2 regions of the Ructibacterium sp. SJQ-7 genome follow, and region 1 is predicted to be linked to the other one. Evidence: predicted binding sites of a transcription regulator. Region 1 holds the regulator's gene; the other holds the start of a gene.

Evidence for each region. The regulator Rex, encoded in region 1, represses fermentation and respiration genes when NADH is low (regulators of the CRP and FNR family bind a similar motif). The targets are predictions, from matches to a motif close to ATTGTTAANNNNTTAACAAT.
Region 2: a site for Rex is predicted at 3,861-3,880, ahead of adhE (bifunctional acetaldehyde-CoA/alcohol dehydrogenase). Genes of this name have one in related genera too.

Annotation. Positions count from the first base shown of each region.
Region 1 is NZ_CP195193.1:277,022-292,444, forward strand. It holds gene ACSAMO_RS01305 (ABC-2 transporter permease) at 1-537, shown strand, start outside; gene ACSAMO_RS01310 (GldG family protein) at 549-1,955, shown strand; gene ACSAMO_RS01315 (DUF4340 domain-containing protein) at 1,952-3,331, shown strand; gene ACSAMO_RS01320 (alpha/beta hydrolase) at 3,334-4,131, shown strand; gene ACSAMO_RS01325 (redox-sensing transcriptional repressor Rex) at 4,289-4,927, shown strand; gene ACSAMO_RS01330 (Asp23/Gls24 family envelope stress response protein) at 4,940-5,755, shown strand; gene uvrB (excinuclease ABC subunit UvrB) at 5,777-7,741, shown strand; gene ACSAMO_RS01340 (hypothetical protein) at 7,743-8,123, shown strand; gene uvrA (excinuclease ABC subunit UvrA) at 8,139-10,961, shown strand; T-box leader at 10,998-11,227, shown strand; gene thrS (threonine--tRNA ligase) at 11,290-13,038, shown strand; gene yunB (sporulation protein YunB) at 13,099-13,749, shown strand; gene ligA (NAD-dependent DNA ligase LigA) at 13,765-15,423, shown strand, end outside.
Region 2 is NZ_CP195193.1:573,930-589,352, forward strand. It holds gene ACSAMO_RS02660 (hypothetical protein) at 1-357, opposite strand, end outside; gene ACSAMO_RS02665 (zinc ribbon domain-containing protein) at 362-829, opposite strand; gene adhE (bifunctional acetaldehyde-CoA/alcohol dehydrogenase) at 1,077-3,662, opposite strand; gene ACSAMO_RS02675 (potassium channel family protein) at 3,996-4,652, opposite strand; gene ACSAMO_RS02680 (TrkH family potassium uptake protein) at 4,674-6,026, opposite strand; gene ACSAMO_RS02685 (TrkH family potassium uptake protein) at 6,102-7,544, opposite strand; gene trkA (Trk system potassium transporter TrkA) at 7,565-8,917, opposite strand; gene ACSAMO_RS02695 (NAD(P)H-dependent glycerol-3-phosphate dehydrogenase) at 8,914-9,903, opposite strand; gene plsY (glycerol-3-phosphate 1-O-acyltransferase PlsY) at 9,900-10,547, opposite strand; gene der (ribosome biogenesis GTPase Der) at 10,560-11,885, opposite strand; gene ACSAMO_RS02710 (DUF512 domain-containing protein) at 11,898-13,217, opposite strand; gene ACSAMO_RS02715 (DMT family transporter) at 13,345-14,202, opposite strand; gene ACSAMO_RS02720 (NAD(+) synthase) at 14,228-15,423, opposite strand, start outside.

The DNA.
Region 1 (15,423 bases):
TTGTTCTTGTTGCCGTTATTGACAATGAGATTGTTCTCAGAGGACAGAAAGCAAAAGACAGACCAATTATTACTGACCGCACCTATATCTACAAAAGAAATAGTTTTCGGTAAGTATCTTGCGGCATTTGGAATATTTATGGTAGGTGTGCTTATAACACTTATTTATCCTGTTATATTAGCGTTTACGGGTAATTTGCCGATTGCGGAAACAATAAGCTGTTATGTCGGCTTTATACTGCTATGTTCGGCAATACTTGCTATCGGTGCGTTTATGTCATCTATTACGGAAAGTCAGATTGTCGCTGCAGTTGCCACTTACGGTGTATTGATTTTTACATTGCTTTTAGGCTCGGTTGCGTCAAACGTTTCAAACGAAATAATTGTAAAAATTCTTTTGTGGTTATCGCCTGTACAAAGATTTTCGGATTTTACTCTCGGAATCCTTAACTTTGAACCGATAATTTATTATTTAAGCATCACCGGTCTGTTCTTATTCTTTACCGTTATGGTATTTGAAAGACGCAGAATGAGATAGGAGGATATGTAATGAATAACGTAAAAAAATATAAATTTGTATCTTCCGTTGCTATTGCAATAGCGGTTGTTTTGGTTATTGTTGTAAACGTATTTGTCAGCGTGCTTAACAACAAATTACCTTTAAAAATCGACCTTACGTCAAATAAAATGTACGAACTTTCAGATAAAACAAAAGAGTATCTTAAAAATTATGATACTCCTGTTGATATATATATTCTTGCCGGTGAATCGGAACAAGACGGAAATATTCGTACGGTGCTTGATAAATATGCCACCGCAAATAAAAATATCAATGTTACAAATATTAATATGACATCTAACCCGACTTTTGGCAAGAAATACGTTACTGACGGCAAAAGTCTGCAATCAAATTCTGTCATTGTTGACGGCGGAGATAAGTTTAAAACATATACTATGACTGAATTGTACGGAGTAAATGCACAAACAGGACAGTATACATCACTTAATGTTGAAAATAAAATAACTTCGGCATTAAAGTATGTATCAAGCGAAACACAACAAAAGGCATACCTAATAAAAGGACATAATGAGATAGCTGTTGACGGTGCAAAAACTAAACTTGAATCAGAAAACTTTGAAGTCGGAGAAGTTAATACATTGACCGATGATATACCGTCAGACGCAAATATGTTGATTGTTGCAAAACCGACGGCCGATTTTTCAAAAGAAGAAATCACAAAACTTGATTCTTATTTGCAAAAAGGCGGTAATATACAAGTTTATCTTGATGTCGATTCAAAAAATCTTACTAACTTGTATGACTATCTAAAATCATCATGGGGCATAGGTGTAAGCGATAACCTTGTAATTGAAACAGACACATCAAAATCCGTTTCGTTGAGCGGAAGTTCGATGAGTCTTGTCGTGCCGAACGTAAAATCATATGAATTTACCGACAGTATAATAGACAATCAAAGAACTTTGGCATATTTCCCATATTCAAGATTGATAACTCAAGAATTTGAATCAAATGGCGATATATCTGTTACACCTGTTTTGACAAGTTCAGAAAAAGCATACACGACTTCAAATTATGAAAATGTTTCAAAAGTCGGCGGCGAGCAGGACGGCGAATATCCGGTCAGCGAACTTTCGGTAGATGCAAAACACGCCTCATCGGTTTATGTATCGGGAAATACTATGCTTTTAACCATAGACGAAACAACACTTACAAATAATTACGGACTTGCAAACTATGATTATTTTATGAATTTGACCAACTTTATGATAGGTAACGAAGAAAGCTTTACCGTAGATGAAAAAACACTTGTAAATAATGTTATTACATTATCTGATTTAGGTCAAAAAATTATTTTTGCATTTGTTGTAATTATAATACCGATTACCGTATTAATAATCGGACTTGTAATTTGGATAAAAAGGAGAAATCTATGAGTAAAACAACGAAAAGCATAATTATAGCCGCGTCAGTGATTATAGTGCTTATTGTCGGAACGATTGTTATAAGTAATATTGACACGTCAAAAGATAATAATGTTGATACAACCGATGATTTATACAGTATCTATTCAGCTGATACAACCGATATTTTATCTGTAAAGTCAGAGAGTGAAAACGGTACAATTACAGTAAAAAGTATAGGCGATTCGGAATGGTCCGTAAATGATATGGATGCGTCTGAAATAGATTCTTCAAAAGCCAGTGCGCTTGTCGGTACAATTTCAACATTGTCATCAAAAAACAAGATTGAAGAAAATCCGGCTGATTTATCACAATACGGACTTGACAATCCGCAAGTCACTGTTACAGTTGAAAAGAAAAACGGTCAGATTGATAAAATGATTATCGGTGATTTAAGTCCGACACTCGGAGAATATTTTGTGATGAAAGACGGCGATAATACTGTCTATACAATGTATGATTTTAAAGTTGATACTTTAAAAAAGCCTATCAGCTATTATAAAGAATTCAATCGTTTCAGCATTAATATTGACAATATTAATGACATTAAAATTGTCCGCAGTGATGAAACTATTGAAATCAGAATATTAAGCAATATAAATAACAACACAAATAATGTATGGGAAATGGTACAGCCTTATCAGAGCGGTGCCAATGATGATTATATCGATAACAAAATACTTGCTCCGATAGAGGAAATTTCACTTACTACACCGATTGAAAATGCTGACGGCGGTTTCAGTGAAAAGTCGCCTGTTTTAATGATAACTGTTAAGCCTTACGACAATTCAACAGGCAAATACGGCGAAGAATATACCGAAACACTTACAATAGGTCGCACAGACGGTGATATGACTTATGTAAAATATAAGGAACAGGTATTTAAAGTTTCATCGGACATTATATCTTTTGCGAATGACTCGTCATACAACATTGTAAGTAAATTGCAGGCGCTTGTTGATATTTCGGAAGTTAAGAGTGTAACGGTAGAGTATAACGGAGCAGAACATACGATTGACATAACTCATAACGATTCGGATATGACTTTTGTGCTTGACGGTCAAAAGGTTGATACAAAGATAACACAAGCAATATACAAGAGCATTGTCGGTTTGGCGGTTGACGGAGTATATAAAGACGAAACACTCGGCGATACCGTTATGAAAATAAAATATAAAGGTATCAAGAGCAGTTCTGATACAGAAATCGAATTTAAGAGTATTGATGATTTGTACTGTGCTTTAATCCGCAACGGTAAAACAGAATTTACAATCAAGAAAAGTAAGCTTAATGAATTTATGGATTTATTCAATACTTATGTTGAAAATCCGGAAAAGCAAGGAGATTAATTATGGAGAATTTATGGAATGACGTGATTCCTTATTGGAACGAAGAATTTATAGAGGCTGATGAAACAGCGGTAAGAAAACCGACTATAACGGCATATCCTGCAAATTCAAAAGGTGCTGTTATTATTTTTCCGGGTGGTGGCTATGTAATAAGAGCCGACCACGAAGGTACTGCATATGCTAAGTGGTTGCAGTCAATCGGTCTTACTGCATTTGTGGTTGAATACAGAGTTGCACCGTACAAACATCCGGCAGAAATAAGTGACGCAATGCGTGCTGTTAAATATGTCAGATATTACGCCGACAAATACGGCATTGATAAGGATAAAATTGCAGTTATGGGTTCAAGTGCCGGTGGACATTTGGCGGCCTCTGTTTCTGTTCATTATGATAAGAAAATGTATGAAGATACAGATGAAATAGATAAAGAAAGCTGTAAGCCTGATGCGACAATTTTGTGTTACCCTGTAATAGATATGTTCGAATACAGACATGACGGTTCAAGAAAAAACTTGATAGGTGAAAGAGCATTACATTCTGATAAAGAGCTTATGTCGCTTTATAAACACGTCACACCTAATACACCGCCTACATTTATATGGCATACATCATCAGACCAGGCAGTACCGGTAGAAAATTCTTTGATGTACGCCGACGCACTAAGCAAAGTGCAAGTTTCGTATGAAATGCACATATACCCAATCGGTTCTCACGGCTTGGGCTTGGCAGACAGTATACCGCACGTTGCACAGTGGAAAGATTCTCTTGAAAAATGGATAAAACTTAATGATTTAATTTAAGTAACTAATGTCACAATAAGTCAGTATCGGCTTGTTGTGACATTTTTTTATATGTGTAAAATGTCAAAATACAAAAAAATACATTTAAAAAGACTATACAAAACGAAATGAGTGTGATATAATAAATGTTATATAATTAACAAGGGGTTTAGAGGACATGAGTGAAAATGAAAAGAAAGTTCCTACGGTCGTAGTTAAACGTCTGCCACGCTATTACAGATATTTGGGCGAACTTTTAAAGCAGGATATAAAGCGTATTTCCTCAAATGCACTTAGCGTAAAAATGAACGTGACTGCATCACAAATCAGACAGGATTTTAACTATTTCGGCGGTTTCGGTCAGCAGGGATACGGCTATAATGTCGAACATCTTTATAACGAAATCGGTGACATATTAGGACTTAATGACGGAGATACTACTGTTATAGTCGGAGCCGGTAATCTCGGCAGAGCATTGGCAAGTCACGATACGTTTGAAAAAAGAGGCTTTAAACTGGTAGGCATTTTTGATAATGACATTAATATAATTGGTACAAAAATCAACGGTATAGAAGTTATGTCAATAGATAAGCTTGAGGAATTTTTGAATTCGCATAGAGTTGACATCGGAATTCTTACCGTACCGAAAGCGGCAGTAATGAAAACGGCTGAAAAATTGGTTAATTGCGGAGTTAAAGGTCTTATGAACTTTTCGTATACCGAACTTAAATTCGATAAGGACGTAGCGGTGGAAAACGTTCACCTTTCAGATCCGCTTATGACATTGTCATACAAAATCAAGCAAAATCAGAATTAAGGTGTTATAATTATGAGAGTTATCGCATTTGTAGGTCCGAGTGGAACAGGAAAGAGTTACAGAAGTGTTATGGTTTCGCAGCAATATGGAGCTGACGCTATAATTGATGACGGCTTGCTTATTTCTCACGGAAAAGTTATAGCCGGCACATCTGCCAAAAAAGAACCGACAAAAATTGCGTCTGTTAAACACGCACTTTTTATGAATCCGTCGCAGGTAAATGAAATAAAAAAAGTTCTGAAAAGGAATAAGATTAAGTGCCTTATGATTTTGGGTACATCTGACGGAATGGTAAATAAAATTGCTAAAAATATCGGTGTTCATGAGGTTGAACAAATTATAAGAATAGAGGATGTTGCAACACCCGAAGAAATGAATATGGCACTTAGAATGCGTACAGTTGAAGGGAAACACGTTATTCCTGTTCCGACATTTGAAATAAAGAAGGAATTTTCAGGATATTTCTTGCATCCGTTAAGAAGATTTCAAAAAAATCTTGATTCGGAAATAACAACCGCCGAGGCTGATAAATCAATCGTCAGACCCACATTCAGTTATATGGGTGACTATATTATCTCAGATAATGTTATAAATTCAATAGCAATACATGAGGCACAAAAGATCGACGGGCTAATTAAGGTGCAAAATATAAACCTAAGAAAAACAGGACACGGTGTACATATAGATATGACAGTCATTTTACAATATGGCTGTGATATTTTTTCTGTATGTAAAAATATTCAGCTTGCAGTCAGAAATAATGTTGAACAATATACGTCGATAAATGCAAGAAGAATAAATATACTTGTTAAAAATCTAAGGAAATAACCATTAAGAAGGGGAAGCTGTATGGATAAATTTGAACTCGTTTCTGAATTTAAACCACAAGGAGATCAGCCGCAGGCAATTCAAACACTTGTTGACGGAATAAAAAAAGGCGAGAAATGCCAAACTTTGCTCGGTGTAACAGGTTCGGGAAAAACTTTCACTATGGCAAATGTCATTGCACAAGTGAACAAACCTACCATTGTACTTGCTCATAATAAAACCCTTGCCGCACAGCTTTGCAGTGAATTTAAAGAATTTTTTCCAAATAACTGTGTTGAATTTTTCGTGTCGTATTACGATTATTATCAACCAGAGGCATATATTCCGCAAACCGATACGTTTATCGAGAAAAATTCACTGACCAATGATGAAATAGATAAACTACGTCACAGTGCCACATTTGCTTTGCTTGAAAGAAAGGACGTTATAATCGTAGCAAGTGTATCTTGCATATACGGTTTGGGCGATCCTGAAGATTATAAAAATCTTATGCTTTCTTTGCGTGTAGGAATGGTAAAAGACAGAGATGAGCTTCTAAAAAAACTTGTTTCAATGCAATATGAAAGAAATGATATTAACTTTGTCAGAAACAAGTTTCGCGTCAGAGGTGACGTGGTGGAAATATTTCCGTCCAATAACGGTGAAAACGCTATTCGTGTCGAGTTTTTCGGCGACGAAATAGAACGTATTTGCGAAGTAAACGTAGTTACAGGTGAAATTGTAGGTGTAAGGCAACACGCAGTTATATCTCCGGCCTCTCACTATGTTACAACCAACGAAAAAATGATTGCGGCACTTGCCGGAATTGAGGCTGAAATGCGTGAACAGGTTAAGTATTTCAAAGAACGTGATTTACTTATCGAAGCACAAAGAATCGAACAGCGTACAATGTACGATATAGAAATGATGCAGGAAATAGGATTTTGTCAAGGTATAGAAAACTATTCAAGACATATAAGCGGTCGTGCTCCGGGAAGTGCACCGTATACGTTGCTTGACTATTTTCCTGATGATTATCTTATGATTATAGACGAGTCACACGTTACAATACCGCAGGTGCGTGCGATGTATAACGGTGACAGAGCCAGAAAAGAAACGCTTATTAAATACGGTTTCCGTTTACCGAGTGCGGCTGATAACAGACCTTTGAAATTTGAAGAATTTGAAGATAGATTAAATCAGGTAATATTCACAAGTGCGACACCGTCAGATTATGAAAAAGAACATTCAACGGTTGTTGCGGAACAGGTTATCAGACCGACAGGACTTCTTGACCCTAAAATAACAATTAAACCTACCGAAAATCAAATTGATGACCTTATCGGTGAAATTAATAAGCGTACCGAACAAGGCTTTAGAACGCTTGTGACAACGCTTACAAAACGTATGGCGGAGGATTTGACCGATTATCTTACCGGTGTAGGTATTAAAGTTCGTTATATGCACTCCGATATATCGACAATCGAACGTGCAGAAATTATCAAAGATTTGCGTATGGGTGAATTTGATGTACTTGTCGGAATTAACCTTTTAAGAGAAGGACTTGACATACCCGAAGTTGCACTTGTTGCGATACTTGATGCGGATAAAGAAGGTTTCTTAAGAAGTGAAATGTCACTTATTCAGACTATCGGTCGTGCCGCGCGTAACAGTGAGGGACAAGTTATTATGTATGCCGATACGGTTACAAAATCAATGAAAAAGGCGATTGACGAAACAGACAGACGTCGAGGTATTCAGCAGAAGTTTAATGAAGAACACGGCATAATACCAAAGACAATTAAGAAAGACATCAGAGATATTATAGAATCATTAAAGCCTATTGAGGACGATACCGAAACCGCAGAAGAAAATATCATAAATTACGAAAAGACCATTGCCGAGCTTCAGGCTAAGATGATTAAAGCGGCTGAAAATCTTGAATTTGAAGAAGCCGCGGCTTTGCGTGACAGAATACGAAAATTAGAAAAAGAAATGAGTGAATAAAATGGATTATGAGCTTAAAAATAAGCTTGTTAAGATAATTTCAAAAAACATTCTCACTCCTGTTATATATATGATTGAAAACGATAATCTACTTGATTTTATATGTTTTTGTGATAGAAATATAAAAATGCAGGAAATATATAATGTAGAACAGCAAATAAAAGAGGTTACAAGCAAAAATGTTGAGATAATCGACATTCGTGAATTCGGCGAATCGGAAAGAATTGAAGTGATAAATCAAGCGACTTTAATTTATTCCGAACATCCGCTGATCGAAAAAATATTTGCTCAATCAATGATGGAAGATTTTAAAATTGCTATGGATGAAAGAAAGGACGTTCAGCAGAGATATAAAGAATGCGGAACGTGCTATTTACAGTAAAACAGAGGTAAATCAATGGAAAAGGATATTATAATTAAAGGTGCAAGAGAGCATAATCTTAAAAATATCGATGTAAAAATACCGCGAGAAAAGCTTGTCGTACTTACGGGACTTTCTGGCTCCGGTAAATCATCTTTGGCGTTTGATACAATTTATGCAGAGGGACAAAGAAGATATGTAGAGTCACTGTCGTCATATGCAAGAATGTTTCTCGGTCAAATGGAAAAGCCTGATGTAGATTATATTGACGGTTTGTCGCCTGCAATCAGTATCGACCAAAAAACAACATCAAAAAATCCACGTTCAACAGTCGGTACAGTTACCGAAATATACGATTATTTAAGACTTTTGTATGCCCGAATCGGTATACCGCATTGCCCTAAATGCGGTAAAGAGGTTCAAAGACAGAGTATAGACCAAATTGTTGACAAAGTTATGTCATTGGGCGAAGGTACAAAAATTCAAATCCTTGCGCCTGTCATACGCGGTAAAAAAGGTGAGCATAAAAAAGTATTTGAAAATGCAAGAAAAAGCGGATATGTGCGTGTAAAGGCCGACGGTGAACAATATGATTTAAGCGAGCCGATAGAGTTAAAGAAAACGCAAAAGCACAACATAGAAATTATCATAGACAGATTGATTATTCGTGAAAATATTGTTCAGCGACTTACCGATTCACTTGAAACAGCCATTGCATTGACAGGTGATGTTGTGCTTGTCGAGGTTATCGGCGGAGAGATTATGTCTTTCAGTCAGAATTTTGCGTGTGACGATTGCGGTATCAGCTTACAGGAGCTTACTCCGAGATTGTTTTCTTTCAATAATCCATACGGTGCGTGTGATAATTGTGACGGTTTGGGGGCGTTGTCTAAAATCGACCCCAACCTTGTTATAGCAGACGAAAATTTAAGTATAATAAACGGTGCTATTTCAGCAACAGGCTGGGCAACTGCAAACAAAAAAGATTCGATGGCTTATATGTATTTTACTGCCCTTGCAGATTACTACGGATTCGACGTAAATACACCGTATAAAGATTTGCCTAAAGATATACAAGACATTATTCTTTACGGAACAGGCGATACAAACATTCCTATGAATTATGAACGCAGTTACGGCAGCGGTAAATACAGTGCACCGTTTGAAGGCGTTATAACAAACCTTGAAAGACGTTATAATGCCAACACATACGATTATGTAAAGAACGACATTGAACGTTACGTCAATGACGTAACCTGTCCGAAATGTCACGGCGCAAGACTTAATGATGAAGTACTTGCGGTTACAATTAACGGAGTTAATATATATGAATTTACAACTATGTCTATCCAAAAAGAAATGGATTTTGTAAATTCATTGGAACTTACCGACCGTGAAAAAATGATTGGCGAACAGATTTTGAAAGAAATCAAGGCAAGACTTAAATTCTTGCTTGACGTAGGTCTTGATTATCTTTCATTGTCACGTTCGGCAGGAACTTTGTCGGGCGGTGAGGCACAGAGAATACGTCTTGCAACTCAAATAGGTTCGGGACTTATGGGAGTGCTGTATATTCTTGACGAGCCGAGTATCGGACTTCATCAGCGTGACAATGACAGACTTATCGAAACACTTAAGCATCTTCGTGATTTGGGTAATACTGTAATTGTTGTTGAACACGACACCGATACAATGTATGCCGCAGATTATATTGTCGACATCGGTCCGGGAGCGGGTGTAAACGGCGGTGAACTCGTAGGAGAGGGTACCGTTGAAGATTTGATTAAATCACCTCGTTCGATTACAGGTAAATATCTTAGCGGTGAACTTAAAATCGAAGTTCCTAAGGAACGCAGAAAACCGACAGGTTGGATTGAAGTACGTGGTGCAAAAGAAAATAATCTTAAAAACATCAACGTAAAAATACCGACAGGTGTTATGACTTGCGTCACAGGTGTTTCGGGTTCGGGTAAGTCGTCATTGGTAAATGAAATACTTTACAAAAAACTTGCTCACGTTTTAAATCGCGCAAGAACTCATGCCGGCGCACATAAAGAGATAAAGGGCATAGAACAGCTTGACAAAATCATTGATATAAACCAGTCGCCGATTGGAAGAACACCACGTTCAAATCCGGCAACATATACAAACGTTTTCGGTGATATTCGTGAAGTCTTTGCATCTACAAATGAGGCAAAAGTGCGTGGTTATAAATCAGGACGTTTTAGCTTTAACGTAAAAGGCGGACGTTGTGAAGCTTGTAGCGGTGACGGTATAAAAAAGATAGAAATGCACTTTTTGGCGGATATATTCGTTCCGTGTGAGGTATGTAAGGGCAAGAGATATAACAGAGAAACTCTTGAAGTTAAATATAAAGGTAAAAATATTTATGAAGTGCTTGAAATGACGGTTGATGAGGGTGTTGAATTTTTTGAAAACATTCCGAAGATAAAGCGAAAACTTGAAACTTTACAGGAAGTCGGTCTTGGATATATCAAACTTGGTCAAAGTTCAACAACTTTGTCAGGCGGTGAAGCACAACGTGTTAAACTTGCAACGGAGCTTTCAAAGAGAAGTACAGGAAAGACGATTTATATTCTTGACGAGCCTACAACAGGACTTCATACTGCTGACGTTCACAAACTTACGGAAGTGCTTGATAAACTTGTTGAAGGCGGTAATACCGTTGTTGTAATCGAACACAACCTTGACGTTATAAAAACCGCAGACTATATTATTGATATGGGACCTGAGGGGGGCGATAACGGTGGTACCGTAATTGCGTCAGGTACGCCTGAGCAGGTTGCAAAGGTTGAAAAATCTTATACCGGAAAATATTTAAAGAAAATGCTCGAATAAAACCTTGACAAAATAAAAAAAGAGTGTTAGAATAACTTTAAAGCGTAGATGAAGACAGTAGCATTAAGCAAAAATCACAAGAGAGAGAACGTCATGGGCTGTAAGCGTTCTTTGATGGGTTTGATGTGAATACCACTTCGGAGCTGCGGACTGAACAATTTATATTAAGTAAGTTTTGCCGTATTCCTTACGAAACAAGGACGAACTAAGTGACAGCTTATATGCTGTAATTAGGGTGGAACCGTGTATATTTATGCACCCCTAAGGTATGGATATTATCCGTACTTTAGGGGTGTTTTTAGTTTATAAAAAGAAAGGACTAATAAAAATGGAAATGAATGAACTACAAACACTAAGACATTCAGCCTCGCATATACTTGCACAGGCTGTAAAAAGACTTTATCCGGATACAAAACTTGCTATCGGTCCGGCTATTGATGACGGTTTTTACTATGATTTTGATACAGAGCATACTTTCACCCCTGAGGATTTAGAAGCTCTTGAAAAAGAAATGAAAAAAATCGCTAAAGAAAACCTTAAAATCGAAAGATTTGAATTGCCGAGAGCAGAGGCTCTTGAATTAATGAAAGATGAGCCATACAAAGTTGAATTGATTAACGATTTACCCGAAGATGCTACAATTTCTTTCTATAAGCAAGGCGATTTTGTTGACCTATGTGCAGGACCTCACGTAAATTACACAAGCAAGGTTAAAGCATACAAACTTTTAAGTGCAACAGGCGCATATTGGAGAGGTAATGAGAAAAACAAGATGTTACAACGTATTTACGGTACTGCTTTCCTAAATAAAGCCGACCTTGAGGCACATCTTGAACAGCTTGAAGAGGCAAAAAAACGTGACCATAATAAGCTTGGACGTGAACTTGAATTGTTTACAACAGTTGATTATATCGGTCAAGGTCTTCCTATTATGCTTCCAAAGGGTGCAAGAGTAATTCAATTACTTCAAAGATGGGTTGAAGATGAAGAACAAAAACGTGGCTGGCAGCTTACAAAGACACCTCTAATGGCAAAGAGCGACTTGTATAAAATTTCAGGTCACTGGGATCACTATAAAGAAGGTATGTTCGTACTTGGCGATGAAGAAAAGGATAAGGAAGTATTTGCACTTCGTCCGATGACTTGTCCGTTCCAGTATCAAGCGTTTTTAAACAGAGGTCGTTCGTACAGAGATTTGCCTATGAGACTTAATGAAACATCGACACTTTTCAGAAATGAGGCGTCCGGTGAAATGCACGGACTAATCCGTGTACGTCAGTTCACAATTTCAGAGGGACACTTGATGTGTACACCTGAACAGCTTGAAGAAGAATTTAAGGGTTGTCTTGAACTTACAAACTATATGCTTACAACTCTTGGATTAATCGAAGACGTTTCATATCGTTTCTCACAATGGGATCCTGACGACAGAGAAAAGTATATCGGTACAGAAGAACAGTGGAACGAGGCACAAGATACAATGGAGAAAATCTTGAAAGACCTTAACATTGATTATAAAGTCGGTGTCGGTGAGGCTGCATTCTACGGTCCGAAACTTGATATTCAAATTAAGAATGTACATGGTAAAGAAGATACCCTTGTAACAATCCAAATCGACCAAATGCTTGCCGAGAAATTCGGTATGGAATACGTTGATAAAGACGGTACTAAGAAAAATCCGTATATTATTCACAGAACATCAATCGGTTGTTACGAAAGAACACTTGCACTTCTTATCGAAAAGTATGCAGGTGCATTCCCGGTATGGCTTGCTCCTGTACAAATCAAGCTTTTGCCTATTGCAGACAGACATCTTGATTATGTATATGAAATTAAGAAACAGCTTGAGGCAAACGGTATTTTGCGTGTAGAAGTTGATGACAGAAGTGAAAAACTTGGTTATAAACTTCGTGAGGCACAGCTTGAAAAAGTACCTTATATGCTTGTTGTCGGTGATAAGGATATTGAAAATAACACTGTATCTGTTCGTTCAAGAAAAGAGGGCGACAAGGGTGCTATGGCAATAGATGAATTTATCAAAGCCGTTAAAGAAGAAATCGACACAAAGAGAATATAATTGTTAATGTAACGTAAATTTGCTCCCCGACATACTATACAGTGTCGGGGAGGGATTTATATGAGGCTTGGACTTTCACGAACAAGAAACAGAAATTTAAAAGGTGTAGGAATATTCTTTACACTGTTTTTTTTAATTTTTCTTATATGGCTTGTTTTCACAAAATTGCAACCGTCTTTTATCGAATATGCAAAGGTGTATTCAAATAACATTGCAAATGAGGTTGTAAACAGTGCAGTAGATGATGTATTTGTTGAAGAAGAATACCAAAGTCTTGCCAAAATTATGGAAAATTCTTCAGAAAGCATAAAGGCAATCGAAACGGATACCGCAAAGATCAATCGCTTAAAATCGGCAATAATACAGTCAATGCAGAAAAATATTGATTCACATAAAAGCGATACGGTATATGTACCGCTCGGAAGCTGCAGTAATTTATATTTTCTTGCCGGACTCGGTCCTAAAGTGCCGATACGAATATATCCGGTTAGTATTGTAAATGCTGATTTTAAAGAGAGTTTTGACTCTGTCGGTATTAATCAGGTAAAGCATAAATTGTATTTAGACGTATCTATGAAAATGTCATTCGTGGGAATGATGTTTGCACAAGCCGACACTGTCGAAACATCAGTGCTTTTAAATGAAACGATTATTGTAGGTGACACACCGACTTATTACGGAAATGGTGGAATGACTGCATCAGTCGAGTAGAAAGGAATTTTATTAATGAACGATATTGAAAAACGTATTGAAGAATTGACAAATGAACTTAATTATCACAACCACAAGTATTATGTTGATGATGCTCCCGAAATTTCTGATTTTGCGTTTGATAAAATGCTTGTAGAGCTTGAACACCTTGAAGAAAAATATCCTGAATATAAAAAGAAAAATTCACCTACCGTAAGAGTAGGCGGAGAAGCTGTTAAAAGTTTTGGTGAAGTTCATCACGACGTGCCTATGTTAAGTCAGCAAAAGGCATTTTCAAAAGAAGAAATACTTGACTTTGACAGACGTGTAAGAGCCGTTGTGCATGATGTAAATTACGTTGTTGAGCAGAAAATTGACGGCTTGTCTGTTTCTCTTGAATATGTGGACGGTGAATTTACAAGAGGTTCGACGCGCGGTGACGGTATTAACGGTGAGGATGTTACGGAAAATCTGAAAACAATTAAGAGCATACCTCTTACTTTAAAAGACGATATACCTTTTCTTGAAGTGAGAGGAGAAGTCTTTTTGTCAAGAGATAACTTTAATAAAATAAACGATATTTTAGAGGCGAGCGAACAACCGCTTTTTGCAAATCCGCGTAATGCGGCGGCAGGCTCACTAAGACAGCTCGATCCCAAAATAGCCGCAAAACGTAATCTTGACATATTTGTTTTTAATATTCAGCAAATACAGGGTAAAGAAATTTCAACACATATTGAAGGTCTTGAATTTTTGAAAGAACAGGGATTTAAAACTATTCTTGATAAAAAATCGTATTCATCTATAGAAAAGGCATATGAGAGAATATTAGAAATAGGTGAGGAGAGAGGTAACCTATATTTTGATATAGACGGTGCAGTAATTAAGGTAAATGAATTGACCGCAAGAGAAATGCTTGGAGATACCGCAAAATTCCCCCGTTGGTCTATTGCATATAAATATCCCGCCGAGAAACAGCAAACGGTTATAAGAGATATTAAAGTTCAAGTCGGAAGAACAGGTGTTCTTACACCTCTTGCAATACTTGATACAGTCCACATTGCAGGCTCAAATGTATCAAGAGCGACACTTCATAATCTTGACTTTATACGTGAAAAGGATATCAGAATAGGCGATACTGTTATTATTCAAAAGGCGGGCGATATAATTCCGGCTGTCGTTGAAGTTATAAAAGAAAATCGTGACGGCAGTGAAAAAGAATTTGAAATGCCGACACATTGCCTTGAATGCGGTGCTTTAATCGTGCGTGAAGAAGGCGAAGCGGCATATCGTTGCACAGGTGTGAATTGCCCGGCACAGCGACTTAGAAATATAATTCACTTTGTGTCTCGAAATGCAATGGACATTGACGGTCTTGGTCCGTCTATCATTGAACAAATGATAGAAAAAGATTTAATCGAAACCGCTGCCGATTTGTATTATGTAAAAGCCGAAGATATAGCCGAAATGGATAAAATGGGTGAAAAATCAGCACAAAATCTTATAAACGCTCTTGAAAAGTCAAAAACAAACCCATTATACAGACTGATAAATGCTTTCGGTATTCGTCATATAGGTGAAAAAGCCGCAAAGATTTTATCGGCAAAATATAAAACTCTTGATAATTTGAGAAACGCATCGGTTGAAGAACTTACCGAAATTGCCGATATAGGCGGTAAAATGGCACAATCGGTT
Region 2 (15,423 bases), 300 kb from region 1:
ATCAACCTTGCTTACAACCGTGTCTTTAAACTTTCTTGCGCCGTTTTCAATGTCACCGGCTTTTTTCTTGAATTTATCAATAACACTTTGAATATTAATCGTTTCGTTCAAATTAATTCTTTGAGTGTTTTCAACAGGCTCTGCGTCGGCATCATTATCTGTTTTTACATCGACATTTTTCAAAAATTCTTCATATTCCTCGTCAGTGCCTGTGTAAAAAGCGTCCTGACCGTCATATGATTCTATGTTCATTCCCTTTTTATCCATCTTGTCACCCTTATTTCCGTGAAATTTCTTAGCTATATCTCTGCCCTTTTCATAGGCATAATCAAAAAACTTATCAAATCTACCGGACATATAATTAATCCTCTTCTGTTTCAGGTTTTTTAGCGTTTATTATAACAACTTCATCATCGTCATAACTGTCTGTATCGTCTGAATTTACGTTGTAAATTCTTTCACCGCACTTTGAGCAGTACACATCATCAGAATGATTATACGCACCGCATTTCGGACACTTTACGTTTTCTTTAAGCTGATAAAGCTGTTCTTTAAGCTCGTTAACTTCCTCAGTCATAGCGTCGATTTTAGCGAACTTTTCTTCCATATCGTCAATCACTTCGCCTGTTGATTTATAATTTTCATATACAGACTTACCGATTTCGGTATAGATGTCCTTAATTTTGCTTTTCGTTTCGCTTATTGAAAACTTTAATTTTGTTTGGTTTACTATGTTGTTTGTTTTCTCAATGACTGTTTTTGTCACCTGCACCGCGCTGTCCTTAGCTTTGTTTGCGTGTTCCTTTATTTTATCAAATACTTCTTCCATTTTAAAATCGCTCCTTCCTAATTTATTATATGCCGATTAAATTAATTATTTATATTATAACATAAAATGAGTGCTTTTATATGACATTTTCATTATTTTTTCGTTTCACAACAAATTCTGACATTACGTTATTTTGAGTAAAAAGGAAAAGGGGCTACCTTTCGGTAACCCCCGTTGATTGATTATGGAATACAGAACTTTATATTCCGCAATCAATTATATACCTATTTCCGATAAATTTCAACAATTAGTTTACACCTTTATAAGCGTCTCTCATAATCTGTTCAATTTCCTTAACAAGCGGCAACTTCGGATTTGCAGTTGTACACTGATCCTCAAAAGCCTTGTTTGCAATGTCAGGAACATTTCTCATATAAGTTTCTTCATCAATTCCGCATTCAGAGAATGACAACGGCTCATTAACTTCTTTCATAAGGTCTATAACCGCATTTATAAGGCTCTGTACACCCTCTTCTGTTGTTTTTGCAGGAAGTCCCAAGAATGCTGCGATTTCAGCATACTTTTCATCTGCAATGAACTTCTTATACTTAGGGAATGACACAAACTTTGAAGGTGTCGACGCATTATACTTAATTACGTGCGGCAACAATACTGCATTTGCTCTGCCGTGAGGGACGTGATACTCACCGCCGATTTTATGAGCGATTGAGTGATTTAGTCCCAAGAATGCGTTTGTAAATGCCATACCTGCCATACAACTTGCATTGTGCATCTTTTCTCTTGCCTCTGCGTCCTCAGCACCGTTCTTGTATGCTCTCGGAAGATACTTGAATACAAGCTGAATAGCTTTCATTGCAAGACCGTCTGTGTAATCCGACGCCATTACAGATACATACGCCTCAAGTGCGTGTGTAAGCACGTCAAGACCTGTGTCGGCAGTTGCTGATTTCGGAAGTGACATTACAAACTGCGGGTCGATAATCGCAATATTCGGTGTTAGTTCGTAGTCTGCAAGAGGATACTTCATATTATTCTTCTTATCCGAAATAACCGCAAAACTTGTTACTTCACTACCTGTACCGGAAGTTGTCGGAATAGCTACAAGTTGTGCCTTATTACCCATCTTAGGGAACTTAAACGCACGTTTTCTTATATCAAGGAAACGAAGTCTCAGTGAATTAAAGTCTACATCAGGGTGTTCATAGAACAGCCACATACCCTTTGCGGCGTCCATTGCACTGCCTCCGCCAAGTGCGATAATTACGTCAGGCTTAAATTCGTCCATCATCTGTGCACCGCGTTTTACTGTTTCGATTGACGGGTCAGGCTCTACATCTGAGAAAATTTCACAATGAACGTGCTCCGTTCTCTTTCTTAGGTAATACAAAATCTTATCTACATAACCAAGAGAAACCATACCCGGGTCTGTTACGATAAATGCACGAGTGATATTCGGCATTTTTTCAAGGTACTGAATTGAATTATGCTCAAAATAAATCTTATCCGGAACTTTAAACCACTGCATATTTACTCTCCTCTTAGCCACTCTCTTCTGATTTATAAGGTTCACCGTTGTAACGTTACCGCTGACACTGTTACCGCCGTAGCTACCGCAACCAAGTGTAAGTGACGGCATATTTGTATTATAAATGTCACCGATTGCACCGTGTGATGACGGTGAATTTACGATAAGACGGCTTGCTTTCATTGTTGCAGCATACTTTTGAATTACATCTTCATCATTTGCGTGAATAACAGCCGAGTGTCCCATACCGTGGAACATAACCATTTCTTCTGCTCTGTCGATTCCTTCTTCTGTTGAATCAACGATAAAGTATGCAAGTACCGGACTCAACTTTTCTCTTGAAAGCGGATATTCAGGGCCTACGCCGTCAAGTTTTGCAAGAAGAATTTTCGTACCCTCAGGAACTTTCACTCCCGCTTGCTCCGCAATCCATGTTGCAGGCTTACCTACAATTACAGGGTTTACAGCACCCTTTTCACTGTCGATGCAGTAATCGCTAAGCTTTTTAATTTCGTCAGGCTTTGCAAAGTAGCAGCCGTATTTCTTCATAAGTCTTTCAAATTTCGGTGCGATTGCCTTATCTACGATTGCGGCTTGTTCAGACGCACAAATCATACCGTTGTCGAATGTTTTTGAAAGGATAAGGTCGTTAACCGCTTGTTCAAGGTCAGCACTCTTATGAATGTAGCAAGGTACGTTACCCGGACCGACGCCAAGTGCAGGCTTACCTGTTGAGTATGCCGCCTTAACCATTCCGCTGCCGCCTGTCGCAAGAACTGTTGCAACACCCGGATGATTCATCAGTGCGTTTGTTGCCTCGATTGATGGGTATTCAATCCACTGTATACAGTTTTCAGGTGCACCTGCCGCAACTGCCGCATCAAGAACTATCTTGGCAGCCGCCGCACTGCATTTTTGAGCGCCCGGGTGGAAACCGAAAATAATAGGGTTTCTTGACTTAACGGAAATCAAAGCCTTAAACATTGTTGTTGATGTAGGGTTTGTAACAGGTGTAACACCACATACAACGCCTACAGGCTCTGCTATAATTTCGTAATCTTCAAGGTCGTTTTCAGCAATAACACCGACTGTTTTTTCATTCTTGATTGAATGATAAACATATTCTGTTGCAAACATATTCTTTGTTATTTTGTCCTCATACACGCCTCTGCCTGTTTCCTCAACAGCCATCTTTGCAAGCTCCATATGCTTGTCAAGACCTGCAAGAGTCATTGCCTTTACGATTGCGTCAATCTGTTCTTGATTAAGTGCCATAAATTCGTTCAAAGCTTTTTGTGCTTTTGCAACGTAGCCGTCAATCATTTCATTTACGTTAATCTCTGCCATAATAATTCCATAGCCTTTCTGCCTACGGGTTGTTAGTTTTCTTTACATCTTATTGTAGGCTGATAAGATGTTTATACAGAAGACTCTGTTTTGACATAGTATGAAATCTTCCGAATTTTTATTATTAACTTTGTTTATTTAGATTGATAAATTTTTATCGTTATTTATTTATCAATCTTTACAACACTATTATACGAAATTGTTAAACTTTTGTCAATAGTTTTTTTGATATTTTTATTCTTTGTAAGTTTTTCATATATAATTCATTACTTTCTTGTTTAAAACAAATAAAAAAGTATTGCATTTTCAGCAATACTTTTTATATACATTCTTTTATATACTTTCCAATCTGTTTATCGACTCGATATCTCCTACAAGCACGACAATATCGGTATCTTTAAATTTGTATTCGGGTTCAGGTGAAATATTCACCTTACCGCCGTTATTACTCTTTATCGCAACAATATTTACGTTATATTTTTTACGAACAGACAATTCCATAATGCTCTTGCCTATCCATGTGTTCGGTACAACAGCGTCCACAATACTGTATTCGTCCGACAATTCAATTATATCAAACAATCTGTCCGAAACAAGTTCTATTGCGGCTTTAATGCCTGCCTCCTGTTCGGGAATTATAACATTATCCGCACCGACTTTTTTCAGTACGGTTTTGTGCATATTATCCTTTGCTTTACAGACAACCTGCTTAACTCCCATATCTTTTAGTGCAAGAGTTGTAAGTACGCTGTCCGTTATATCGTCACCGCCGATACACACGATTGCACAATCCGAGTTTTTCACTCCAAGTTGTTTTAACAAGCTTTCGTCTTTTGCGTCGGTACAAGCCGCTCTTGTTACCAAATTTGCAATAGCGTTTATTTTATCCATATTTTTGTCTATCGCAAGCACTTCATAACCCATATTAAAAAGTTGCATTGCAACAGATGTTCCGAACCTGCCCAATCCTATTACTGTAAAAGTTTTCATAACAAATCCCTAGCCTTTCTGCTATCCGACAATGAAACTACATTCCGGATACCTTATATCATTAGTTTTTCTGATGCGAGTCATAAACACAACGCTTATCGTCATAATGCCCACTCTGCCGAAGAACATATACACTATAAGCAAAATCTTTGTAAATGTGGACGCGCTCCCCGATACACCGACCGAAAGACCGACCGTACTGTATGCCGACGCAGCTTCGTATATCGAATTTATCAAATCTTGATTATCAATATAACTTATAAGCACCGAACCGCCCACAACAAGCATAAGCCACAAGACAAGCAATGCCATTGCGTGAAGAATAGTCGTGTGTGCAACTCTTCTGCCGTGAATAACAACATCAGATTTGCCACGCAATACGGAAATCAAAGTCATTATTACAAGTACAGCCGTTCCGAGCTTTACGCCGCCCGCAGTCGAGCCTGAAGCGCCGCCTATCATCATAAGCACCGTTCCCCAAGCCTTTGACAAGTCGGTTAAATTATTCTGTATAAGTGCGTCAAATCCGGCCGTTCTTGTTGTGACCGACTGAAAGAATGACGCCAATATTTTCTGACCGACACTTTCAGCACCGATTGTATTTATGTTGCCGTATTCAAGAATGAAATACACAAATGTACCCACGACAATAAAAAATATCTGTGCCAAAATTATTACTTTTGAATACACGTTAAGTCGTTTCCACGATTTTTTTGCGATAATATCCTCCCACACAATAAAACCCAATCCGCCTATGGCAACAAGTATCGCAAGCGTACAAAGCACAAGCGGATCGTGTCTGTATGAAAGCATACTTTTTCCGTCACCGATTATATCAAATCCCGCATTGCAAAATGCCGATACGGAATGAAATATACTAAACCACATTCCTTTAAAAAATCCGTATTTCGGTACAAAGCGTATTGAAAGCACTATCGCGCCCGACAATTCTATAATTCCCGTTATATACAAAACGTGCTTTGCAAGTTTGACTATTCCCTCAAGGCTTTCCGTACCCATTGTCTGAGCTATAAGCATTCTGTTTCTAAGTCCGATTTGTCGGTTTGAAACTATAAACACAATACAAAGTATCGTCATAAATCCCAAACCGCCGAGCTGAATTAAAAACAGTATCACCGCTTGTCCGAACAAGCTGAAATATGCACCGACATTTATAAGCGTAAGTCCTGTTACGCAAGTTGCGGACGTTGTTGTAAACAGTGCCGACAAAAACGGTGTCACAACTCTTTCTTTTGACGAAATCGGCAACATTAAAAGTAATGCTCCGACAAGGATAATCAACGCAAATCCAAACGAAATACACCTTGCCGTATTTATTCTTTTGTGAAATAAATTTTTTCTGATAATATTCATATTTATTTGCTTCCTCCAAAAAATACTCAAAAATCACATCTTCCGATGTAATTTTCGGAGCTGTCGTCAGACTCTTTAAGTTCGTTTCCACGCATACGGCGAAAACAATATAAGTATCGGATAAAATTCAAGTCTGCCTACAAGCATACCTATTGACATCGCTATTTTTGACAATGCCGAGAAATCGGCAAAACTGCCTGTCGGACCTACCAATCCCAATCCCGGACCAATGTTGTTCATAGTCGCAATTACGGCAGTAACCGTTGTTGTAAAGTCCTTATTATCAAAGCTGATAAGAAGAATTGACACAGCCGCAAACAACATATATACAACGAAATATCCCAACACACCGTTTACAATATTCTTTTCAACCGTTTTGCCGTCAACCTTAACCGAAAATATACTTCGCGGACTTACCGCTTTTTTTATTGAGTGAGTGGCTGTTTTCATAAGTATAATAAATCTTGTAACTTTCATACCGCCGCTTGTTGAGCCTGCACACGCGCCGACTACCATCAATAATACAAGTATAATCTGTGAAAGCATAGGCCAACGCACAAAGTCGGCAGTTGAATATCCCGTCGTTGTCATAATTGACGACACTTGGAAGAATGAATATCTGAACGCTCTGCCAAATCCGTGATACATAGGCATAATATTAAGTGCAATAATTACCGTTGCACCTATCATCATTCCTATATACCACTTAACTTCGTCATTATTCTTTATCTGCGAGAATTTTCTTGCAATTATCAAGAAATACACGTTAAAATTCAATCCGAACAACATCATAAATATACCGATAACATAATCGATATATGCACTGTTATAATACGCAACGGAACTATTCTTTATTCCGAAACCGCCTGTACCGGCTGTGCCGAACGTATGGAGCAAGCTGTCAAATACAGGCATACCGCCAAACAGCAAAAGCACAAATTCAATGACCGTAAGCGCTATATATATTCCGTAAAGTATTCTAAGCGAAAACTGCCATCTGCTTGCAAGTTTGCCTACAACAGGTCCCGGCATTTCCGCTCTCATCATATGAGTTGTTCTTGTATCCTTTGACGAAAAAATCGCCATTGCAAACGCGAGTACACCCATACCGCCGAGCCAATGAGTAAAGCTTCGCCAAAAAAGCAAGCTCTTGTCAAGTGCCTCGACATTTGTAAGTATAGATGAACCGGTTGTTGTAAAACCTGACACCGTTTCAAAAAAACTGTCCACAAAACTCGGTATCTGACCGCTGATATAAAACGGCAGACAACCGATTATTGATATTACAATCCAGCCTATCGCAACGATAAACATTCCGTCACGTCCGTAAAGGCTTTTATTTTTCGGTGCTTTTGCAGATACACAAAGTCCGATTAATACGGATATTACTATCGGTATTACATACGCCAAAGCTATTGACTCACCGTAAAGCAAAGACAATCCCAAAGGTGCAAGCATTGTTGCCGCAACGGCTACAAGTATTCGTCCTACGGAATATGCTATCATCCTATAATTCATATCTTTTCCTTTCGTAACCGCTATGCAAGTATATCGCCGAGTGTGGCAATATGATGCGTTGTCATAATCACAACCGTATCACCGACTTCAAGTTTACTTTCACCGTCCGGCAGCATAATCTTGTTATTTCTGAGAATTGCCGCAATCAAAGCATTATGTTTCATCTTAATCTGTGAAAGTGACTTTGAAGTAAGCTCGGATTCTCTTGTAACTCTGAATTCCATAGCTTCAGCTTTATTGTTTACTATTCGGTAAAGACTTCTCATTTCCGTATCCTTTGCCGATTTCATCGCTCTTGTGTAACCGATTATAATATTTGCGGTTATGTTTTTAGGCGTAACAATACTGTACACGCCTGTGTTTTCCATAAGCTCCGCAAACGAAAGACGGTTTACCTTTGTTACTATCTTATCGACAAATCTTGACTGCGAATACATTGATATAATCATATTTTCTTCGTCAATACCCGTCAGTGCAACAAGCGAATCAACTCTGTCAATGCCCTCTTGCGCAAGAACGTGCTTATCTGTTCCGTCGGCACACACAATATCCGCTTTCGGCAAATGCTCGGTCAATTCCTTACATCTGTTCATATTGTGTTCTATAATTTTAACCCTTATGCCGCTTTCAAGAAGCTGTTTCGCAAGATAAAACGATATTCTTCCGCCGCCGATTATAATTGCGGTTTTAACCTTTGTGTTTATAACACCTATCTCACGCATAAATTTCGCAACATCTCTGTGAGATGCGGTTATGTGAAGTTTATCTCCGCTTTCGATAACAAAATCACCGTTCGGAATATACACCTCATTACCGCGTTGCACCGCACATATAAGAAGTTTTATCTTAAACTTTTTGTATATCTCAAAAATAGCTTTTCCGCAAAGTGCATTATCCGAACTGATGTTAAATTCAATAAGTTCAATTCTGCCTTTTGCGAAAGTTTCTGTTTTAATTGCGGCAGGGAAACGAAGTATTCTCGATATTTCGCAAGCAGTTGCATATTCGGGATTTACTATAAGATTTATTCCGAGAGCGTTACGCATAAAATCAAGCTGTTTAAAATATTCTCTGTTTCTCACTCTTGCAACACATCTGTCCGCACCGAGTTTTTTAGCCATAACGGTGCAAAGTGCGTTAAATTCGTCATTTTCCGTAACGGCAATAAATATGTCCGCCTTGTTAGCCTCCGCCTCGCGCAAAGTTTCAAGGTCAGTACCGCTCCCGCATACGCACCTTACATCATAATCATCTTGAATTCGGTCGCAGATTTCACTTTTAATATCAATAAGAACTACGTCGTCGCCCTCATAATTAAAATCCTCTACAAGCTTTCTGCCGACCTTACCGCCGCCTACTACGATGACATTCATTTTTCTTCTCTTTTCTCCCGTGTCATAAGCAATAATACCGCTTCTCTTGCATTTCTGCCATTGTACAAAATATTATAAGCTTCTTCAACAATAGGCATTTCAACATTATATTTGTGTGCCATTTCATATGCCGCCGTTGCGGTGTTTACACCCTCAACAACCATATGAACGCTTTCCAAAGTTTCCTTTAAACTCTTGCCTTGACCCAACAGTATTCCGGCACGTCTGTTTCTCGAATGCATACTTGTGCAAGTAACAATCAAATCACCTACACCGCTAAGTCCCATAAATGTCTTTTCATTTGCACCCATAGCCTTGCCGAGTCTTGCAATTTCAGCAAGACCTCTTGTCATAAGTGCCGCTTTTGTATTGTCGCCGTAACCAAGTCCGTCACTTATTCCCGCACAAAGTGCGATAACGTTTTTAAGTGCTCCGCCAAGTTCAACACCGATTATATCGGTTGAAGTGTACACTCTGAACATATCGCCCATAAACACGTCTTGAATAAATTTAGCCGTATCAATATGCTCCGACGCAACAACATTCGTTGTAGGAAGTCCTCTTGAAACCTCCTCTGCGTGTGACGGACCGCTCATAACAGATATATCCGCCTGCGGAATTTCTTCTTTATACACCTGCGAAAGACGTAAAAGTGTACCTTCTTCAAGTCCCTTTGATATATTTACTATTTTCTGTCCCTCTTTAACGTGCGGCGAAAGCTGTTTCGCCGTTGTTCTCGTTGCCGGTGACGGTGCGGCTGTTATAATAAGCTCCGCTCCGTCTGTACATTCAGCCATATCGTGACTGCAATAAATTGTATCCGGAAATTTCACTCCCGGCAAAAATTCTTTGTTTTCTCTGTCTTTTTTCAGTCTGTCCGTTTCTTCCTGTATCCACGACCATAAATATACATTATGTCCTCTTGAAGATAAAAGTATCGCTATGGCAGTTCCCCAACCGCCTGAGCCAATTACTGCAATTTTCATTTTACTTCTCCTTTTTTTGCTCCAAGTTTGTTTTCTGTACCATTTAACAATCTCTTTATATTTGCATGATGTCTTGCTATTAAAAGTCCGCCGATAATAACAACGCACATAAGCTGAATTGCATCAACGTTCTTTGTAACAATCATTTTAACGATTTCTATAACTATGTACATTGCACCGCCCAAGATTGAACCGAGCGATACATACCTTGTTACTGCCATAACCGCTATTGCAACGACAGCCACAATAAGTCCGACTTTCCAGTCAAGCATTAACACAACACCAAGCGAAGTCGCAACGCCTTTGCCGCCTTTAAATCCGAAGTAAAGCGGAAAATTATGACCGAGAATTACGCATACACCTGCGATATAGCTTATAACAGGATATATTTCATCTGTACCCGCAATATTTTTTACAAGTCTTGATAAAAGTATCACGACTATGCCTTTTAACACGTCAAGCAACAGTGTTATAACACCCATTTTCTTGCCGTATGTTCTTAGCATATTCGTTGCACCCGCATTTCCCGAACCGCTTTCACGGATATCCTTACCGCTCAGCATTTTTGAAAGCAGTATAGAAAAATTAACCGAACCGATTAAATATGATACTATTGCCGTCAGGGCAATTATTAAATATGTCATAACTATCTCCCATTACATTTTCTTTTCATTTTTCTCTCTTACGATAAACTTTATAGGTGTTCCCTCAAAACCAAATGCCTCACGCACTTGATTTTCGATAAATCTCAAATACGAATAGTGGAACAAATCCTTTGAATTTGCGAACAAAATAAATGTCGGCGGTGCTGTTGCAGCCTGTGTACCGTAGTAAACCTTTAAACGTCTGCCCTTGTCTGACGGTGGCTGTTGCTTTGCCATTGCTTCGTTTAAGACGTCGTTAAGCATACCGGTTGTAATTCTTCTCTTGTGCTGCTCATTTACTTTCTTGATAAGTTCCAAAAGCTTGTCAACTCTCTGACCTGTCTTTGCACTGATGAATATAATTTCCGCATAAGACATAAACGCAAATTCTTCACGCACACGCATTGTAAAGTTTTTCATAGTCTTTGTGTCTTTAGAAACAATATCCCACTTATTAACCGCAAAAATACAAGCCTTACCCTGCTCGTGAGCATAGCCGGCAACCTTTGTGTCCTGTTCTGTAATACCCTCGTTTGCGTCAATCATAATAACACACACGTCACTTCTGTCAACCGCCGCAAGCGAACGTACAACACTATAACGCTCTACGTTTTCGTCAATCTTACCGCGTTTTCTCATACCGGCGGTATCGATAAACAGATACTTGTCGCCGTTCTTTTCGTAATGTGAGTCGATTGCGTCACGCGTTGTTCCTGCGATGTTACTTACAATAACTCTGTCCTCACCCAAAATTTTATTTATAAGCGACGATTTACCTGCATTCGGTTTACCGATTACCGCAACTTTAATTTCGTCCTCGTCATCTGACGTATCTGCGTCCTCAGGGAACAAGTGAGTAACTTCGTCAAGCAAATCACCTACACCCAAACCGTGAGTTGATGAAATAGCAATCGGATCGCCAAGTCCCAAATTATAAAATTCATAAAATTCAAACGGCGGATCGCCTGTATTGTCAACCTTGTTTACGGCAAGCACAATCTTTTTCTTCGCCTTTAAAAGCATTTGTGCAACGTCCTGGTCATTTGCCGTAACACCGTCTTTTACGTTTGTCATAAGCACAACAACGTCTGCCATTTCAATAGCAAGCTGTGCCTGACGGCGCATTTGTACAAGGATTTCGTCCTTTGACGCAGGCTCGATACCGCCTGTATCGATAAGCGTAAAGTGCTTGTCAAGCCACACTGCGTCAGAATAAATTCTGTCACGCGTTACACCCGGTGTGTCCTCTACTATACTTATTCTCTTTCCTGTTATCTTATTAAACAAAGTCGATTTTCCGACGTTCGGTCTGCCGACTATCGCTACCAATGGTTTCATATTCTTCTCCTTTTAAAATTCAAGTTCTTCTCCCAAGATTTTCTCAATAAATTCATATCCGTCATTTATGACAGGCTCTATCTTCACATTCAATGCTTTTTCAACGTCTGATACAGTCAAATCATCAAGGAAAATCCCGTCTTCATCTCTCAGCATACTGTGCGGAATAAGCATTATATCCCCTATAGGCTTGTCTTTAAGCTGGTCGATTATATCTCCGCCCGTGACAAGTCCCGAAACGTTTACGCCTCCGCCGAAAAAGTTATTTTTTATCGCATAAACAGTTATCTTTACGTCTGTCTTTTCCATAAGACGTTCCGACAAACCCGTTATAAAAGATGCCGCCGCCTCACCCGTTACAAGAGTTACATTTCTGTCATACTTTTTGTTTTTCACAAGTTTAATTGCCGAATCAAATTCTTCTGCCATACTGGCAATCAATCCTACACCGTTTTCAAGCTGCGGAAAACCCTCATACACTTCTGCGTCAGGTATAGGCAATTCCGCATTCAAATAAAATTCGTCAGAAAGATAAATTAGCCTTGTTCCAAGTTTATCATACAGTTTTTTCTGCCAAGTCTCAACTTGTTTTATTGTTTGTGCGGAAGTTTCCTTTGTAAACGGTTTCAGCGGATAAAGTCCGTCACGATAGCGTGTAAGACCGACAGGAACGATTGATACACTGTTTACATTCGGGAACAGTGCCGCCAGCTCGGATATTGACCTGTCAAGTTCCTTGCCGTCATTAATTTCGGGACAAAGCACTATCTGACAGTTCATATAAATATTATTAGCCGCAAACTTTTTCATTATGTCATAGCACTTACCCGCAAAACGATTATTCAGCATTTTACATCTAAGTTCGGGATTGGTTGCCTGAACCGATACGTTAATCGGCGAAACACGCATTTTTATAAGTCTGTCTATTTCTTCGTCTGACATATTCGTAAGCGTTACATAGTTTCCCTGCAAAAACGATAATCTCGTATCATCATCTTTAAAATAAACCGTTTCACGCATACCTTTAGGCAACTGATCTATAAAACAGAATATACACTTATTTCGACAACTTTGTGCCTCGTCAATAAGTCCCTCTTCAAATTCAATACCTATATCGTCGTAATCATTTTCAACCGTTATAACTTCGGTAGTACCGTCCTTTTTCAGTATTTCGAGAGTAACTTCATATTCGGCTGTAAGATAGCGATATTCCAGTATATCGTGAAAATCGTGTCCGTTGATGCTTATCAGCTTATCCCCGACTTCAATTTCGGCATCTTCCGCGATTGAATACGGTTCTATATATTTAATTGTGGTATTAACTTTTCTCATATTTTTATCTCCGCATTATTATCCAATATGTATTATTACACAAACACAGAAAAAAATCAAGGCATTTGGCAAAAATAAAGACAACCAATGTAATCAGAGGTTGTCTTATCTAATGTTTATTTATAAATTATCCATACTTTTCTGCCAATACCACACCCAAAATTATCAAACCACCGCCGATATACTGCACCAATCCCATTGTTTCGCCCAAGAATATCGCACCTAGTATTATTGAAGTAATCGGCTCAAATGCCGATACTATCCCAGCGGTTGACGCACCCTCACAGCGTACTCCCACTTGAAAAAGCGGCACTGCTCCAAGCGTTATAATAAGTGATATAGCCACCGACAGTATCCATGCTTTATAATCCATTTCCGCAAACACCAAGCTATCAGTTGTCAAACCGAAAATATATGTGCCGATACTCATAATAATCATAAGATAAAACGTAAGTTTTATATAGTCCATTTCGTCAAGTTTGGAACGATACATATAAACAACATAAAAGCTATAAAATATCCCCGACAAAATCGCAAGTATCACGCCGATTTTATCGGCTGTATTATTAAGGTCAACAAACATAAACATTCCGAGCGTGACAAGCATAACCGCAAGAAGTTTTATCTTCTTGATTTTTTCTTTGTAAACCACCGCCGACGTTATTACGATTATAAGCGGATATATAAAATGGAGCGTTGTTGCAAGTCCGGTTGATATATAGTCATATGCGGCATAAAGTGAAATCATTGAAAATGAGCCACCCACCACACCAAGTAGAATTATATCTACAAGCTCTTTTTTTGTAAGTTTAAACGACACTTTTCTGAAAATCATTATAAAAAATAAAAGCGGCAGCATTAGGAATGTACGCAAAAAAGTAAGCGTAATTCCGTTTGCTCCGCTTTTGTATGCAAATTTAGCCAATATCGGTGCAAATCCGTAAATAAATGCCGATAAAATTAAACAAGCTTTACTCTTTGACACCGAAATCCCTCCATAGAATAGGGCGTTAAAGTGTTTCAAGCTCCTTCGCCCAAATTTGATATGAGGCGTCGGACGGCATTCGCCAATCGCCTCTCGGAGAAAGAGCAACACTTCCTACTTTCGGACCGTCAGGCAGGCACGAACGTTTGAATTGCTGTGCAAAAAATCTTCTGTAAAATACCTTTAACCATTCAAGTATAACTTCTCTGTCATATATCCCCTCAAACGCAACTTCAGCCAATCTCAGTATCTTTGACGGCTTTGAACCAAAACGCATAAGATGATATAAAAAGAAATCGTGAAGTTCATACGGACCGACAATATGTTCGGTCTTTTGAGATATTTTTCCGTCTTTCGGCGGAAGAAGTTCGGGACTTACAGGTGTATCCAATATATCCTGTAATGTTTTCTTCAATATATCGTTATTTGTACGTTTAGCCTCATAATCGACAAGGTAGCGAATGAGTGTTTTCGGAACACCCGCATTAACGCCGTACATCGACATATGGTCGCCGTTATACGTTGCCCAGCCGAGTGCAAGCTCGGACATGTCACCGGTACCGATTACCAAGCCGCCGCTTTTGTTTGCAACGTCCATAAGAATTTGAGTTCTTTCTCTCGCCTGAGAATTTTCATATGTGACGTCATAGACATTCGGATCGTGTTCTATATCCGCAAAATGCTGATTTACCGCCGCTTTGATATTTACTTCTTTTAATGTAACACCAAGCGAATTTGCAAAATTAACCGCATTGTTATACGTTCTGTCCGTTGTACCGAAACACGGCATTGTTACCGCGATTATATTCTTTCTGTCAAGATTAAGACTGTCAAATGCACGCACGGTTACCAAAAGTGCAAGTGTCGAGTCAAGTCCTCCGCTTACACCCACAACCGCCGTTTTGGCATTTGTATGGTCAAGTCGCTTTTTAAGTCCCAGCGACTGAATTGAAAGAATTTCTTCACTGCGTTTTTCACGTTTTTTGTCGTCTGACGGAACGAACGGCTGTTTATCGACATATCGTGTTATTTTAGTGTCCCCGATATTAATATCAAGTTTTACACTCACATATTTTTCACTGCCGACTATATTATAGGTATTGCTCTTTTTTCTCTCACCCACAAGTCTTTCCAAATCAAGCTCGGTATATACACATTCGTTGTTAAATCTTTTACTTCTTGCCAAAATCGTGCCGTTTTCGGCAATCATATTATCACCTG